4 regions of the Paenibacillus sp. 2KB_22 genome follow, and region 1 is predicted to be linked to each of the others. Evidence: a T-box and tRNA genes for the amino acid it is inferred to sense, from the RefSeq annotation. Region 1 holds a T-box; the other regions hold tRNA genes.

Region 1 (3,982 bases):
CAAAACTGTCCCTTATGTTGCATAAGGGCAGTTTTTTTAATTTTCCATAAAGATTAGTTGACTTGTTCCTGTAATCGGGCAAGGAAATGCTAGGAAAGACTCAATAGCGTGACAAAAAGTATTGCCAGCTGAAGTAAAGGAGGCGATAATAGTCGGATGGAAAGCGTTTTCTATGAAAACCAATAGTCGAGGTGAGGTGTAGAAGTGGAAAGTACATATAAAACAAGACTTACGTCAGAACAACTAAATGCCATAATAGACCAGAATTTCTCTGCAAAAATACAGGACTACAAGGAAATGGTGGATGGCTGGGCCAATCATGCATATCTCATTACATTGAGTGACGCACAGCAAGTGGTACTCAAAATTGCCCCTTCAGCTTCGACAAATCTGATGCGCTGTGAACAGGACCTGATGATTGCCGAGGTTGAGGCACTTCGTCTCATCAGCGAGCTGCAGGATGTTCCCGTACCCAAAGTTCTGGTTTATGATGATTCGTTAACCATGGCTTCAGCCCGGTATTTTATCATGGAGTACATGTCTGGAACACCCTATAATCAGGTCAAGGATCAGTATTCTGCGGAAGAGCAGGAAGCCGTTGAACAACAACTGGGGTGTTACAATCGTCGAATTAATGAAATCAAGGGCGAGAAGTTCGGATATTTCTCGGAGCAAAAACAGCGTTATTCCACTTGGAAAGAAGCATTTATGAATCTGATGGATGACATTCTTGCCGATGGGGAAGAAGCCGGGATTACATTTTCGATGGATTACCCTGAATTGAGACGCTTGATTGAAGAGAAATCGGATGTGTTGGATGATGTAAAAGAACCTGTTCTTGTCAGCTGGGATCTATGGGATGGCAATGTTCTAGTAGACAAAGGTCGCATCACAGCGATTATTGATTTTGAACGTTCACTGTGGGCAGACCCTCTGATGGAGCACTTTTTCAGTCATTTTAACTATACACCCGGTTTTGTGAAAGGTTATGGGCATGCGATTACGACTGAAAGTGAGCTAAAAAGAAGAAGTCTGTATGACTTGTACTTTGATCTGGTGCTGCGCATTGAGTGCGCTTATCGTCAATATGATCATCAGGAACATGTGAATTGGACCATTCATAACCTGGAGGAAGGCATTGAGCGTTTTCGGTTATCCTGAACAGCAACCAGCGTTATGAAGGGTACAAACTGTGAGCTTCAAGATGGCGATTATAACATGTAATATTGACTTTGGGCTTGCTTTTTTATATAATGGTCCCGATATTGTATACATATTTCGATGATAAGGATCAGTAGTAATTCCTGTACATAACAGAGAGCCGGCGGTTGGTGCAAGCCGGTTGACAGTGATTTGCGAACTCGCCTTGGAGAAATGCGGTGATTACACCATTTTTGTCTAACCTGCTTAGTAGAAGCTGGAATTCAGGAATGGAAATCCGCATCGGTTAACCGCCGTTACAGGTCCAAAGGGAGTGGATGACGAAGCACGTTCGTCCGCTAACTAGGGTGGTACCACGGGAATTCAACCTCTCGTCCCTAGCGCTGCAAACGCTACGGGATGCTGAGGTTTTTTTGTTGCAATTAAAGCTAAAGCGAATACCTGAAGGAGGAACAATAGATGAGTGAGAATAACCAGCCGAAACACGGCTATCAGCCACAAGTCATGGAAAAAAGTTGGCAGCAATACTGGGATACAAATAAAACGTTTAAAACGGGTGAGGACCCTGCTAAACCGAAATTTTATGCACTGGATATGTTCCCTTATCCATCCGGTTCAGGTCTGCACGTAGGTCACCCCGAAGGATATACGGCAACGGATATCGTTTCCCGTTACAAACGTATGCGCGGTTACAACGTATTGCATCCGATGGGTTGGGATGCTTTCGGTCTGCCTGCTGAGCAGCATGCATTGGATACTGGTGAACATCCACGGCATATTACATTCCGCAATATTGACAATTTCCGTCGCCAGATCAAGTCGCTTGGTTTCTCCTATGACTGGGATCGTGAGATCAGCACAACGGACCCTGAGTACTATAAATGGACACAATGGATCTTTATCCAGTTGTACAATAAGGGCCTCGCTTATGTGGATGAAGTCGCAGTTAACTGGTGCGAAGCACTTGGAACGGTACTGGCTAATGAAGAGGTTATTGATGGCAAGAGTGAACGTGGTGGACATCCGGTTGTACGTAAACCGATGCGTCAGTGGGTCCTGAGAATTACCGAGTATGCAGAGCGTCTGTTGGAAGACCTGGAAGAGCTGGATTGGTCTGAAAGCATCAAGGATATGCAGCGTAACTGGATCGGTAAATCGACAGGTGCAGAAGTTGTTTTTGCCATTGAAGGTCGTGAGGAAGTTATTAAGGTGTTCACTACCCGTGCGGACACATTGTTCGGTGCAAGCTTTGCAGTACTTGCTCCGGAACATGAATTGGTAGAAGCAATTACAACGGATGACCAACGTGAAGCTATTCAGGCTTATCAGGAACAGGCTTCTCGTAAGAGTGATCTGGAACGTACGGATTTGGCGAAAGACAAAACAGGTGTATTCACTGGCGCTTATGCAATCAATCCCGTTAATGGTGCAAAACTGCCGATCTGGATCGCTGATTACGTTCTTGCAGGTTACGGTACAGGTGCGGTTATGGCTGTTCCGGGTCATGATGCACGTGACTGGGAATTTGCGAAGCAGTTCGGTCTGGATATCATCGAGGTTATTCAGGGTGGCGACGTTACACAAGAGGCATATTCCGGTGATGGCGCGCATGTGAATTCCGATTTCCTGAACGGACTGAACAATGAAGAAGCGGTTGCCAAGATGATTGCTTGGCTGGAAGAGAACGGTAAAGGACAAGGGAAAGTGACCTATCGTCTGCGTGATTGGCTGTTCAGCCGTCAGCGTTACTGGGGTGAGCCAATTCCGATTCTGCATCTGGAAGACGGAACGATGAAGACCGTACCGGAGGATCAGCTTCCACTGCTGCTGCCTGATATCGATCAGATCAAACCTTCGGGTACTGGAGAATCACCACTGGCGAATGTTACGGAGTGGGTGAATACGGTAGATCCGGAAACGGGAATGAAGGCACGTCGTGAGACCAACACCATGCCACAATGGGCGGGTAGCTGCTGGTATTACCTGCGCTTTATCGATCCGCACAATGACAAGGAACTGATCTCCAAGGAGAAACAGCAGCAGTGGCTGCCGGTGGATCTGTACATTGGCGGAGCAGAGCACGCGGTGCTTCACTTGCTGTACGCTCGTTTCTGGCACAAAGTGCTGTATGATCTGGGTGTAGTGGATACAAAAGAGCCGTTCCACAAACTGGTGAACCAAGGTATGATTCTGGGCACGAATAATGAGAAAATGAGTAAATCCCGTGGTAATGTCATTAACCCGGATGAAATCGTGAATGAATTCGGTGCAGATACATTGCGTCTGTACGAGATGTTCATGGGACCATTGGAAGCGACAAAACCGTGGAATGCTAACGGGGTTGAAGGCATGCACCGCTTCCTGTCACGTGTATGGCGTCTATTCATTAACGAAGACACAGGAGCCATCAATGACAAGATTACGGTGGACGGTGGAACGGATGAGTTCAAGCGAACTGCTCACAAAACGATCAAAAAAGTGACGGAAGATCTGGAACACCTGCGCTTCAACACATCCATCAGCCAGCTGATGATTTTCATCAACGATGCATACAAAGCCGATACATTGCCTCGTGAAGCAATGGAGAACTTTGTGCAACTGTTGTCACCACTGGCACCGCATATGGCAGAGGAGCTGTGGAGCCGTTTGGGTCATGAAGGTGGAATCTCTTACGTGGCTTGGCCTGAATATGATGAGTCCATGACAGTGGATGCAGAAGTAGAAATCGTTGTTCAGGTAAACGGTAAAATCGTAACTCGTGCTACGATCGCGAAGGATCTGGATGCACAGGGGATGCAGGACTTTACGATGGAGCTGGCAC
Region 2 (3,982 bases), 240 kb from region 1:
GAGGTTATGGTGGAGAATGGTTGTGCCGTCGACCTGGTTCACCGTTTGATGCAACGTAGAGGCCTTCGGTTCAATATCTTCAATCGATAACGTCGGAATGACCTGCTGCTGCTCTTTGGTTGAAGGTGTATTCTGATATTCGGCGAGTGCTTCCGTTTTCTGAATCAGCGTCTGAACTTCTTCCTCGCTAAGCCCGGCCTGAATGGTTTTCAGACGTGCTTTCAGCGCTTCTTCTTTACGTGAATTCAACCCTTTGTCCGGTGTCAGGGCCACAAAGGAAGTATGTGTGTTTTGCAATAAATACTTTTCAATCAGCTGCTCAAAGTAACCTTCGTTCATTTTTGTCCGCAGCTCAGCAAATACGTCATTGGCCTCCAAATGGGTGAAAGGTGCCTCATCATCATACAGCCAGCTTTGCAGGGAGGAGAATCCGTAGATCAGACCCTTCGGCATTCTGCCATAGTCCGCTTCTCTGTGATTGAACTCATACGAGTTAATTCCAGCAAGCAACGCTTTAGGATCGAAACCTTCTTTCACCACACGTTCAAGCACTTCTTGGACCGTTCCCAGGAAATCCTCTTTGCTCGCCAGATTGCTCTTCTTCAATCCGACGGTGAACACAGGCTGATATAAGCTGTCATCATACGAACCGTAGACGTCCTTGGCAATTCCTTTATCAAGCAAAGCCTGTTTCAATACCGCTCCCGGAGCGTTCAGCAAGGCGTATAACAAAATCTGGAACGAGATGTTCAGTTCCTTGTCCAGACTTGTGCCAATCACCGCATTATAGGTCAAGAAGCTGTTATCCACTTCGGATTCCGTACTTCCCGCAGAGTAAGTCTTAACTGTGTCTACCCGTTCTGCAAAGGCAGGTTGAAGTTGAATGGCCGAATCGATCTCGATTCGATCATATGCATTCAGATAATTCTCATCGAGCCATTGCAGCTTCTCTTCCATATCCATATCCCCGTAGAGATAGATGTAACTGTTGGAAGGATGATAGTATCTCGTGTGGAAATCCAGCAGTCCCTGATACGTTAGATCCAGTATAGCTTCCGGGAACCCGCCAGACTCGGAGGAGTATGTGGTATCCGGGAAAAGGGAGTTCAGCACTTCTCTGCGTACCATTCGTTCCGGTGAAGAAAAGGCACCCTTCATCTCGTTATATACAACTCCGTTGTAGGTTAACTCATCATCGGCCGAGGTCAGGTTGTAGTTCCAGCCCTCTTGCAAAAATATCTTTTCATTCACATAAATATTCGTATTTAATACCGCATCCAGATAAATATCCATCAGGTTATGGAAGTCATGATCATTACGACTCGCGATCGGGTAGATCGTCTTATCCGGATACGTCATGGCGTTAAGGAATGTATTCAATGAACCTTTCAGCAACTCAACAAAAGAATCCTTGGCCGGAAATTTCTTGGACCCACAGAGCACGGAGTGTTCGAGGATATGGGCTACCCCTGTATCATCTTCCGGAGGTGTGCGGAAACCGATACTGAATACTTTGTTGTCGTCCTGATTGGACAAAAGTACAATTTTGGCTCCGGATTTCTGGTGCTCCAACAGATACGCATCCGATTTCAGTTCTTCGATTCTGCGTTCCTGTAACACCTTGTATGGCTTAAGCTGTTTCAACATAAACTTGAGTCCTCCGTCCATAAGATTGTTTTATTGGTTTTGTGACTCTACATAAGTTCAAATATGGTTATTTACACGGGCACTCCGATGACAGAACAACCTTCCGATCGCTGTTATCCCCAGATTTTTTTGATTCCCTTTTGAAAGGGAAAATCCGGGGATAAAGGCGCCCGCTTCGCTTCTTCAGGTTATTTCTGTCCTCTCCGTTATCGTGTAAATGTGTAGTTGAACTTATATCGTTCAGCAAGGTAAAGGTAATATATGCCTATGGATAGTATACACCATTGTTCCGTCTCTTCATAAAAGTCAGATAAATGTACCTTCTGATATGTATTATGCAGCGTTTATGTTTATGAACTGCAGGTGAAGTGGTCAGGTATGATATCACATTCATATTAAAGAACAAAAAAAAGATCGCATGCAGCTTGGTTAACAAGCGTCATGCGATCTTTCTTTTTAAGATGCCGAGGACCGGGATCGAACCGGTACGGTAGTCACCTACCGCAGGATTTTAAGTCCTGTGCGTCTGCCAATTCCGCCACCCCGGCAGGATTATGTATTTCTTGGCGACAAGAAATATCTTACCATGAACTAATTAACTTTGCAACACCTTTTATTAAAAATAATTAAGAAATGAAACAGGCACTGCAAGCGTGAGCTTACAGTGCCTAGAAAGTCCGAGTTGCGGTCCCGGACTTCCGGTAAACCAATCTATATTAAGGGAGGTGTGAGATAAGAATACCTCCCCAACATTAAAGAAACCTAAAATCAGCCTTAAATTAAACTAAAAAAGTAAAATGGGTCGAACACGAGCTGCCTCTTCCTCACTGCACTCCACGATTACCAAGATGTGGTCCTTTAACAGCCAATCTTCATAATACCGTGCGTCTTCTTCCGAGATCCCCGCTTCAGTCAGTGTAAGCACCAAATCATCGGTATCACTCCCGATCTCATTGCCGGCGAGTCTGCGCACTGCTTTCCCGATCGACATCGTCTGATCCATCCGTTTCCCCAGACCAGCCAATATCCCTTTTAGCGCGCCAAAGGCACCATCTGTTCCTGCACCTTTTAATGGTTTGGGCAGCCCCGTCTTCTCGCTCACCAGCTCCAGATTAAGCTGTTCCTTCGCTACCGCTCCCAAATATTTATCCTTAATGCCTTCCTCTTTAGCCTTATTCAGCATAATTATAGCCTCGTTCTCGGTACGGGCCAGCCCAATAATCAATTGTGTCATTCCGTTCCCCTCCTTTTACCCTAATATAACCCCGTAATGACCATTCAAAAACGGATAATCGCCAGCCATGACAAATCACCTAGAACATTGTTTATTTCTCTTCTGGAAATCTACACCTAGTTCTGATAGACTAGATAAAGAAGACAAATTAACCATTGAAAACATTGACATATGGATTTAACATCTCATAATCAGGAGCAATGACTTATGAAAAAAGAGGTAGAAATTGCCATCCGGCGCAAACAACAGATCATGGTTCGTAATACAAGCGGTCAGACAGTAACCGGTTTTCCCGAGCGCACCGCTGATACATCCATTCTCTCCTTACGAACCGTTCACGGAAGTCTGTGGATACCGTTTGATGAGGTTGAACATGTTACGCGTCTGTTAAGCATCCGGTCTCATCATTTAAGCGGAATGCAACTCGTATAGTCGGATCTGTAATCCTAGAAACTCAGTTCCCGTATTAAAAAATACGTTAACTAGAACTATTTATGCCAACACATCATACCAAAAAACCAGACGCATGCACGTCTGGTTTTTCTCTTCTTGTTACTTCACTACAAACTTCACTCGTGTTCCATCCGGATATGTAATTAACTGATTCCCTACCCATGAACCTGCACCGCGATTATCCTTTGGGGTAATGTACTGGATATCTGCACCTGTTCCTCCCTCAGCGCACATCGCCATAGGCCACTCGTCACGATCCTTACCTTTTTTGACCGGAACACCCTTGAGTGATAGATCCCGATTGCCTTCAGCTCCACTACGATCAATGGTGCATACATCCGAATGCCCTGCCTTGATGGCAGCTTTAATATGATTGGCTGTTTCCGGATAGCGCTCTGAAGGGAAAGTAATCGTATGGTCTACACTCTTATTCGTCCCTCCGAATGGATTAGGTATCTCCTCTGGCCATTCTCCCCCTGCCCAGGCGTAGAGGGCTACCAGCAGCATCGCTACCAGCGTCAGTATCTGCTTTTTGAAGCCTTGTTTACTTTTCCGTTTTCGTCCTGTGCGTCTCTTACTCATGCTGTGTCTCCCCCATTCAACACTTGCAATTATAACAGAACGCCCGTTCGTAAAACAATAAAATAA
Region 3 (3,982 bases), on a different contig from region 1:
TTCGATGGGGACTCTGAAGCTGCCGCTATAGGGCCTCCTGCCATAACACCAACGTAAATCATAATCAACAATGCCATGCAACCTGCAATGAATCGATAATGCTTTCTCTTTTCCTTCATCATGATTCCCTCCCCGTAAGTTTCTGTGATCTCATTGTTTGATAATGAAGGGAGTAATATGTAAGCCAAAGCCTTCCTTAAAACAACATCCCACCATTGGAGACCTCTATCTTAGCCGAGCATCTACAGCATCCCACTCTTCACCTTTGTATTCAGACAAGAATTGTCATTGAACCGTAGAAAAAAGAGATTAATTAGAATAAATACTGTAATTTGTCAGGTTTTCAGTATAGGAATTATTTAGTAGAATCAACAAATGAAAGAAGTTAGTGTGTTTCATTTCTTTCCTATGATTTGTGGAAGGGGGTTTTGAAAGGGTTTACATAAAATAAATGCCAGACTATCAATTCTTCTTAATTGTTATCCCTGGTCGCGGTTTCTCTATGTAACCATTTACCATTATCGAGGAGGATGAAAGTAGTGAAATTCAAATTCAAAAAAACGATCAATGTTTTATTGGCCTGCTTAACAGCTCTACCCCTCATGTTAAGTCCTACACAAGTTTCGGCGGCAAGTGATGCCAACATTAATTTGTCCTCGGAAAAACAACTGATCAAGGGCTTTGGGGGCATTAACCTCCCTGCCTGGATTGGTGATCTGACTCCCGCTCAACGTGAAACGGCTTTCGGTAATGACCAGAATCAGTTAGGCTTTTCAATTCTCAGAATCTACGTCGATCCAGATTCTAATAACTGGTATCGTGAAGTTGCCACAGCCAAACGGGCTATTGAAAAGGGAGCTATCGTATTTGCATCCCCATGGAATCCGCCGAGCAGCATGGTTGAAACATTCAACCGCAATGGGGACACAAATGCCAAACGTCTGAAATACGACAAATATGCCGCATATGCGCAACATCTGAATGACTTTGTAACCTATATGAAAAATAACGGCGTAGATCTGTATGCCATTTCTGTACAAAATGAACCGGATTACGCTCATGACTGGACCTGGTGGACTCCACAAGAGATTCTTCGTTTCATGAAAGAAAATGCCGGGTCCATTCAAGGTACCAAAGTCATGGCGCCTGAATCCTTCCAGTACTTAAAGAACATATCCGACCCAATCCTGAATGATCCGCAGGCACTTGCCAACATGGACATTCTGGGAGCACATACGTATGGAACCCAGATTTCGAATTTTGCCTACCCTCTCTTTAAGCAAAAAGGAGCCGGTAAAGAACTGTGGATGACTGAGGTGTATGTTCCGAACAGTGACAACAACTCAGCAGACCGCTGGCCTGAAGCACTAGACGTTTCCTATCACATGCACAATGCCATGGTAGAAGGTGATTTCCAGGCCTATGTGTGGTGGTACATCCGCAGACAGTATGGTCCGATGAAAGAAGACGGTACCATAAGCAAACGCGGATATAATATGGCCCATTTCTCCAAATTTGTACGTCCTGGCTATCTCAGAGTGGATGCAACTAAGAACCCGGATACGAATACATTCGTCTCTGCATACAAAGGTGATAACAAGGTTGTTGTCGTGGCAATTAACCGTGGAACTTCGGCCACAAGCCAAAAATTCGTTCTGCAGAATGGTAATGCCTCCACTGTATCCTCATGGGTTACGGACAGCAGCCGCAACCTGGCAAGCGGGGCTTCGCTTACCGTATCCAATGGAGCCTTCACGGCACAGCTCCCGGCTCAGAGCGTAACAACGTTTGTTGCCAACATTACTGGCGGGAATAACGGCGGAAATACAGGCAGCGGTACTACTTATGAAGCAGAGACCGGAACGACACTTACGGAAGCTGCCATTGAAACGATCTATCCTGGTTACACTGGCTCCGGGTATGTCAACTTTAATGCAATGACTGGTTCAGCCATTCAATGGAACGCTATTAACAACACGATTACAGGCACCAAAAATGTAAAGTTTCGTTATGCGCTGGAAAGCGGAACCCGTAACCTCGACATTTTTGTTAACGGAACCAAAGTCATCAGCAATGAGCCCTTTCCAGCAACGGGAAGCTGGTCCACTTGGGTTGAAAAAACAATACAGGTCCCCATGAACACGGGGACCAATACATTAAAAGTTGTGACCACCGGAACGGAAGGACCCAATATTGACAGCATTAATATTACCGCAGCGCAATAAACGTTCCGTTTGGCTGATGGAAGACCATTTGTTGTTCATGCAGCCAAGCCCTAACCTCTTGGACTCTCAAGTTCTAACGTTAGTATTTCAATCAAAAAATGCAAACAAAAAAGACTCCATAAGCATTAGCTCAAGGAGTCTTTTGATTAGATGCGGTCGAGAGGACTCGAACCTCCACGGGGGGTTAGCCCACACGGACCTGAACCGTGCGCGTCTGCCAATTCCGCCACGACCGCATATTGTATCTCCGTAATTAATCTCGGCGACAAGAAATAATATATCATGCGGCACCTATCATGTCAACACTGAAAATAATAACATTAAAGCCCGAACCAGACTTCCATGTCGATTCGGGCTTTACCTTTAACTACTGAACGTTTGGTTCATTAAAACGAAGGTATACTCAAATTACAGCTTGGAAGGCCAGTTGCCATACCATGCATAACCGCCTCTTCTTTCTTTATCAATATCACTTAATTTGTATTTAACTACCCCGTCACGACCAATAAAGATGGGTCTATCCGTTCCTATTTCATAGAAGCGTGCCCAAATCGGTGCCGCTTTTGAGTCAGCAATAATCTTGCTATCTCCATTTGCTCTTTCATACTTGTAACCCGTAATTTTCACCTTGTTAAACCAATCCTCCGCTCCTTTAATGGATGCGGTAATTCTAGCGTTAGCAGGTCTCGTTTTCAGGAATTTAACAATCGTTACACTCTCTCCAGCTGTCAGTGATGGTACTTCGTAGATTCTTGCGCTCGCTGGTTTAAGAGAACCAGAATCATGTTGTTGTCCCCATGCTGTCAGCTTGCCGCCCGAAACGACTTGTGTATTTAGAATCGCCTCTACACCTTTGGCAACTGAATTTTTACTGCGATTAGCAAGTGTACTGTCGATAAACGAGAAATCACCTTTGCGTGTTGCTACTTCATCGAGCATGATCATTACATTAATCATTGCATCGTCATTGTAGGTAATATGCTTGTGATATCCGGAGCTTTGGTAGACTTGTGGCCACCCTCCGTTTGAATACTGCATATTGATCAAAAAGTTGATTCCTTTGATTGCAGCTGTGGAGTAGCGTGGATCATTCGTCTTTTTAAATTCCTTCGCCAATCTTCTAATTTCTGAGTATGTAGCCTTGTTGTCAATCGTGGACTTCGCCCACTCTCCACTTGTTTGTTTATAATCTTTTCTCCAACCTCCATCCGACAGTTGGTTCTTCAAAATATCTGAAATACTCGCTGTAGTACCCGATGCATCAGCAGCAGATACCGTCCCTACAGGGAGAACTGCAATTCCAACTGTTGAGAACACCATGGCGCATGCCAGGACAAAAGTAACTATTTTCTTTGCTTTCAAATGTAACACTCTCCCATGTTCATTGTAATAACATCCACAATTCTACCTTACCTATAAGACCAGTCCTCAACCTCCTTAATTTGAATATATAACACAATAAAATCAATTTTCATCCAATATGTGGATTGGATAATCAGATAATATGCAAAAAATCGATTATTGTCAATATATGCAACTTAATGAATATAATCTCTTAAATACTACATAACGGAATAGTTCTTTTAACTCATGACAAACCTATTTATTTATCCAAATTCGTCTCAAACGAATCAATAATGACGTTTTTGTCATGAATGATACCCAAACTTGATCCCTTCTTTCATGGAAAAACGTTAATTCCGCTAACATTGAGGTATTACGAAGGGGTTTAAAAGGGTTTGACAATTACGCATTTA
Region 4 (3,982 bases), on a different contig from region 1:
ATGCAGGGGATGAAGTGCTAAAACACATTGCGAATATCATTCAATTGTCTGTTCGACCAGAAGATGTCTGCGCCCGATTTGGTGGAGAGGAATTCGTAGTCTTGTTAAGGCATTCCGAGTCTAACGTGGCTTTTGAGACTGCTGAACGTATCCGAATAACGGTCGAAGAAAGCAGATTGCCTATAGATCGTTCCATTACCATCTCAGCGGGAATTGCTGAATATCCGAAGCACTCCACAACATCCACAGAACTGTTTCACTTGGCGGATAATGCATTGTATCAAGCGAAGGAAGAGGGGCGTAATCGTACGGTTACGATCCAGACGGTTATCAAATAAGCAAGAAGCTGATCCCTGGGAACAAGGGATCAGCTTCTTTTGTCTTGTCTTCTATACCTCTTGTGAGGATCTGGCCAGAACCTCATTGGTATACGTTTCTCCCCAATCTCTCATGCTGAAAATGATTGGCCTTAGCGTTTCTCCAAACGGCGTGAGGGAATACTCCACTTTAGGTGGGATCTGGGGGTATATTTCACGATGAACAATTCCACTACTTTCCAACTCTCGAAGTTGCAGGGTGAGCATACGCTGGGTGATTTCAGGAAACAATTTGCGGAGTTCATTAAATCTCAACGGACCGGAGAATAAATGATACAGAATGGCGCCTTTCCATTTGCCTCCGATCACACTAAGAGTAACTTCCACGGAACAGCCGTATGGCGTTGGACATGGCTTGATTGCATCTTTTTTCATTATAAGTGCACCTCCACTTTACGGTGATTTTCTATAGTATCTATTTGGATGGTTACATTACATAACGTACGTATAGTTCATGAAAGAGCATATCACTTATGATGCATATTATAAACCCTAATCCTAGGCGCAGGCAGATGTGAAGATGTTTATAAGAAAAAAGAGCCCCAGTTTCGTCTTGCGAAACATGGAGGCTCAATAAATGGGATGAATTTTGTACACTATATCAGGGCGTCGAGGGAATATGCACCGGCTCCAGCGAGAGCAACACCAAGTAATGATCCGATCATCACAAGGTTATATTCGAATCCTCCGTTCAGATTCCATAGACCTTTATCTGCGTGAACCTTGGCTACGGCTACAACCATCGGAAGCATGAGCAGAATGGCTCCAACGATAATCCATAGACCGACTCCAAACAGGAATCCACCAATCAATTCAGCAAGTCCGGCGCACACGGCCAAGGCTCTAGCGGGTTTCAGGCCAATTGCTCCGAAAAATTCAGCTGTCCCTGATACACCCTCACCACCAAACCAGCCAAACAGTTTCTTGCATGCATGTCCGATCATAATAAAACCGATAACGAGACGAATGATAAGTAAACCCGTGTCCAACATGAGATGATTTCCTCTTCTCTGGATGTATAAAGTATAATGATGAGCGTATATACGCTACTTCAGTGACGATAGAATGGAGTCACATAGAGCCATCGTTGCAATATTATCCTTGGCGCTGGAATGTGGGGCTGTCTGGTTCTGGCAACAGGCGATGAAGTGCGCCATTTCACCAACGAAACCGCGTAGATAAAGGTCGCGATAAGCTCCTGACATGGGAGATCCGGAAGGTGTATATACAGTATCTTGCTCCTCGAGAGATTTCCAGGCAACGCTGGTGGAGCTTCGGGATTGATGAACAGTAAGTGTGTTGATCTCTTCAGCTGACGCAAATCCATTGTCGAAGGTGATGAGCACACTTTCACTCTCACGTGACCAGGCACTCATGCCGGTAAAATAAGCACTGCCTACCACGTTATTCTCAAATACAAAGGAAATGCTCTGATTAATATGTTCCCCATCCTTCACGGTTGTGCCTGTAACTCGTATAGCTTCTCCGAATAAGTAGCGCATCAGATCGACCATATGAATGGCAGCGAGCTTCATGAACTGTTCCTCATCCTTGCAAAATGGGGTACTGTCTACAGCGAATTTCATCTGGAATGAACGCACCTTACCTAGCGAACCCCCATCAATGAGCTCCTTAAGCTTCATGTATACCGGAGCATAACGTTTCATAAAACCGACCATGACAACGACGCCAGCCTGCTCGGCAGCTTCTGCTACAGTGGAGGCTTCCGCAGCATTCCATCCAAGTGGCTTGTCCACGTATACATTCTTGCCAGCCCGAATGCATTCAAGGACAAGAGCAGTCTGATCTATGGGTTGGGCGACGACAACGATTCCGTCACAGGTTTCTTGCGCTAGCATGAGCTGAGCGTTATCATACGCTTTGCCATTGCTGCCAAATCGCTTCAGAGCTGCTTCGGAGCGTTCCATACTGCGAGTGGCAATGGCCTGGATCTGCGCTCCGACTTCAACAACAGAAGGATATATATTCGTGGATGCATGAAACCCGGCACCGATAAAGCACAGATGGGTTGTTTTCAAAATGAGATCTCTCCTTCAATGTATCATTCGTATTGGTGGTTTGTTTGCTTAATAATACGATAGGGTGTTTGACGTTGATAAAAAAGGACATATGTCCTTTTTCTGAATGGATAAAAAGAAGTTGCATTTTTATTTTGCAGCATGTATACTCTGAATTACGGTAAAACAAGGAATTGCTTCACCGGAACACTTTTCATCGATGGATGAGGAGATACATATTATGCGGTCGTGGCGGAATTGGCAGACGCGCACGGTTCAGGTCCGTGTGGGCTAACCCCCCGTGGAGGTTCGAGTCCTCTCGACCGCATCAAATCAAAAAGAAAGGTTCGTGAGTTGCTCTAATGCAATTCACGAACCTTTCTTTATTTTTACTATATTATTGTGAATCAAGTATTTTGCTGCTGGCATTCTAGTGCTGCCGCTGCCGCAAAATGACTGCCATGATGAGTCCGGTGATAGCTCCTGCTATTCCGAACAGTGTAACACTGGCAATAACTTCAACCGACTGGAGACGAAACAAAAAAGCGATACCACTGCCAAAGGTGGTTCCGGCGAGAAATCCGAGCGAAATTCCTAATTCTTTGGTTAATTTCATTGTGTCACCTACTTGGAAATGTGAGATATGGATTTGCAAATATTGGGTACAGGAAGTAAAGTGTGATCAGGAAAATCATCACATTTTATTTCCTTTTTTATCTTGTGGTTTTAACCCATTAATTATGCATGATATCTCATATGGGAGGGTAAGAGCGAATGAATATGAACGAACGAATTGCAGCATGGAATGAGGAAGCACAGCAGTGCGCTTGCGGTCATCAACACCGAATGGTAGATATGCTCATTTATCTGGAAGCTGGGGCCATTCAGAGGTTACCGGGTTATTTGTCTGAACAAGGGTACCATCATGTTACGGTTGTTTATGATCGACATACGTTTCGGGCTGCTGGATCTGATGTGCTGAACAGTATTCGAGAAGCGGGAATGCATGTGGATGAGATCGCTCTGCCGGAGAATCGTACGGGTGATATTATTGCGGATGAAGCAGCTATCGTGCAGGTCATGTTGGGTGTGAAATTGGAAAGTCAGGCTGTCATTGCGGTGGGCTCAGGCACCATTCATGATCTGGTGCGATTTGTATGTTCCAAAATGAACAAGCCCTTTCTGTCGATACCGACAGCGGCTTCAGTGGACGGATTTACCTCTGCAGGTGCACCCTTAATTGTAAGCGGCGTCAAACAGACATTTCAGGCTGTTCCGCCTGAGGCCATCTTTGCGGATATGAATATCCTGGAGCAAGCCCCCCAAGAGATGACGGCTGCTGGATTCGGAGATATGCTTGGCAAATATACTTCCCTTGCAGACTGGATTGTTTCTCGTGAGCTGGGAGGAGAACCGTTCTGTCCGGTCGCTTATCGAATGACAGAGGAAGCGCTGAATTCCTGCATTGATTATATACAAGCTATTGCGGAGGGGCGAGCAGAGGGAGTAGCTGTATTAATGGACGCATTAATTGTTTCTGGCATCTCCATGCTGATCATTGACCATTCCCGTCCGGCATCCGGAGGT

Evidence for each region. A T-box is a leader RNA that pairs with one kind of tRNA and senses whether it is charged. The one in region 1 lies ahead of leuS (leucine--tRNA ligase), so its partner is inferred to be a tRNA-Leu.
Region 2: it encodes a tRNA-Leu, which carries the amino acid that the T-box ahead of leuS (leucine--tRNA ligase) is inferred to sense. The anticodon was not compared.
Region 3: it encodes a tRNA-Leu, which carries the amino acid that the T-box ahead of leuS (leucine--tRNA ligase) is inferred to sense. The anticodon was not compared.
Region 4: it encodes a tRNA-Leu, which carries the amino acid that the T-box ahead of leuS (leucine--tRNA ligase) is inferred to sense. The anticodon was not compared.

Annotation. Positions count from the first base shown of each region.
Region 1 is NZ_JBFRHG010000002.1:1,341,639-1,345,620, reverse strand. Features, by position in the region: gene AB4111_RS17000 (phosphotransferase family protein) at 205-1,161, shown strand; T-box leader at 1,273-1,543, shown strand; gene leuS (leucine--tRNA ligase) at 1,621-3,982, shown strand, end outside.
Region 2 is NZ_JBFRHG010000002.1:1,099,975-1,103,956, forward strand. Features, by position in the region: gene AB4111_RS15895 (insulinase family protein) at 1-1,647, opposite strand, end outside; tRNA gene AB4111_RS15900 (tRNA-Leu) at 2,110-2,195, opposite strand; gene AB4111_RS15905 (hypothetical protein) at 2,432-2,881, opposite strand; gene AB4111_RS15910 (hypothetical protein) at 3,089-3,313, shown strand; gene AB4111_RS15915 (NucA/NucB deoxyribonuclease domain-containing protein) at 3,434-3,916, opposite strand.
Region 3 is NZ_JBFRHG010000001.1:1,434,328-1,438,309, forward strand. Features, by position in the region: gene AB4111_RS06085 (divergent polysaccharide deacetylase family protein) at 1-122, opposite strand, end outside; gene AB4111_RS06090 (carbohydrate-binding protein) at 531-2,225, shown strand; tRNA gene AB4111_RS06095 (tRNA-Leu) at 2,377-2,461, opposite strand; gene pelA (pectate lyase) at 2,634-3,587, opposite strand.
Region 4 is NZ_JBFRHG010000001.1:1,522,102-1,526,083, reverse strand. Features, by position in the region: gene AB4111_RS06570 (sensor domain-containing diguanylate cyclase) at 1-338, shown strand, start outside; gene AB4111_RS06565 (winged helix-turn-helix transcriptional regulator) at 390-752, opposite strand; gene AB4111_RS06560 (DoxX family protein) at 974-1,369, opposite strand; gene AB4111_RS06555 (Gfo/Idh/MocA family protein) at 1,424-2,416, opposite strand; tRNA gene AB4111_RS06550 (tRNA-Leu) at 2,639-2,723, shown strand; gene AB4111_RS06545 (hypothetical protein) at 2,826-3,011, opposite strand; gene AB4111_RS06540 (sn-glycerol-1-phosphate dehydrogenase) at 3,170-3,982, shown strand, end outside.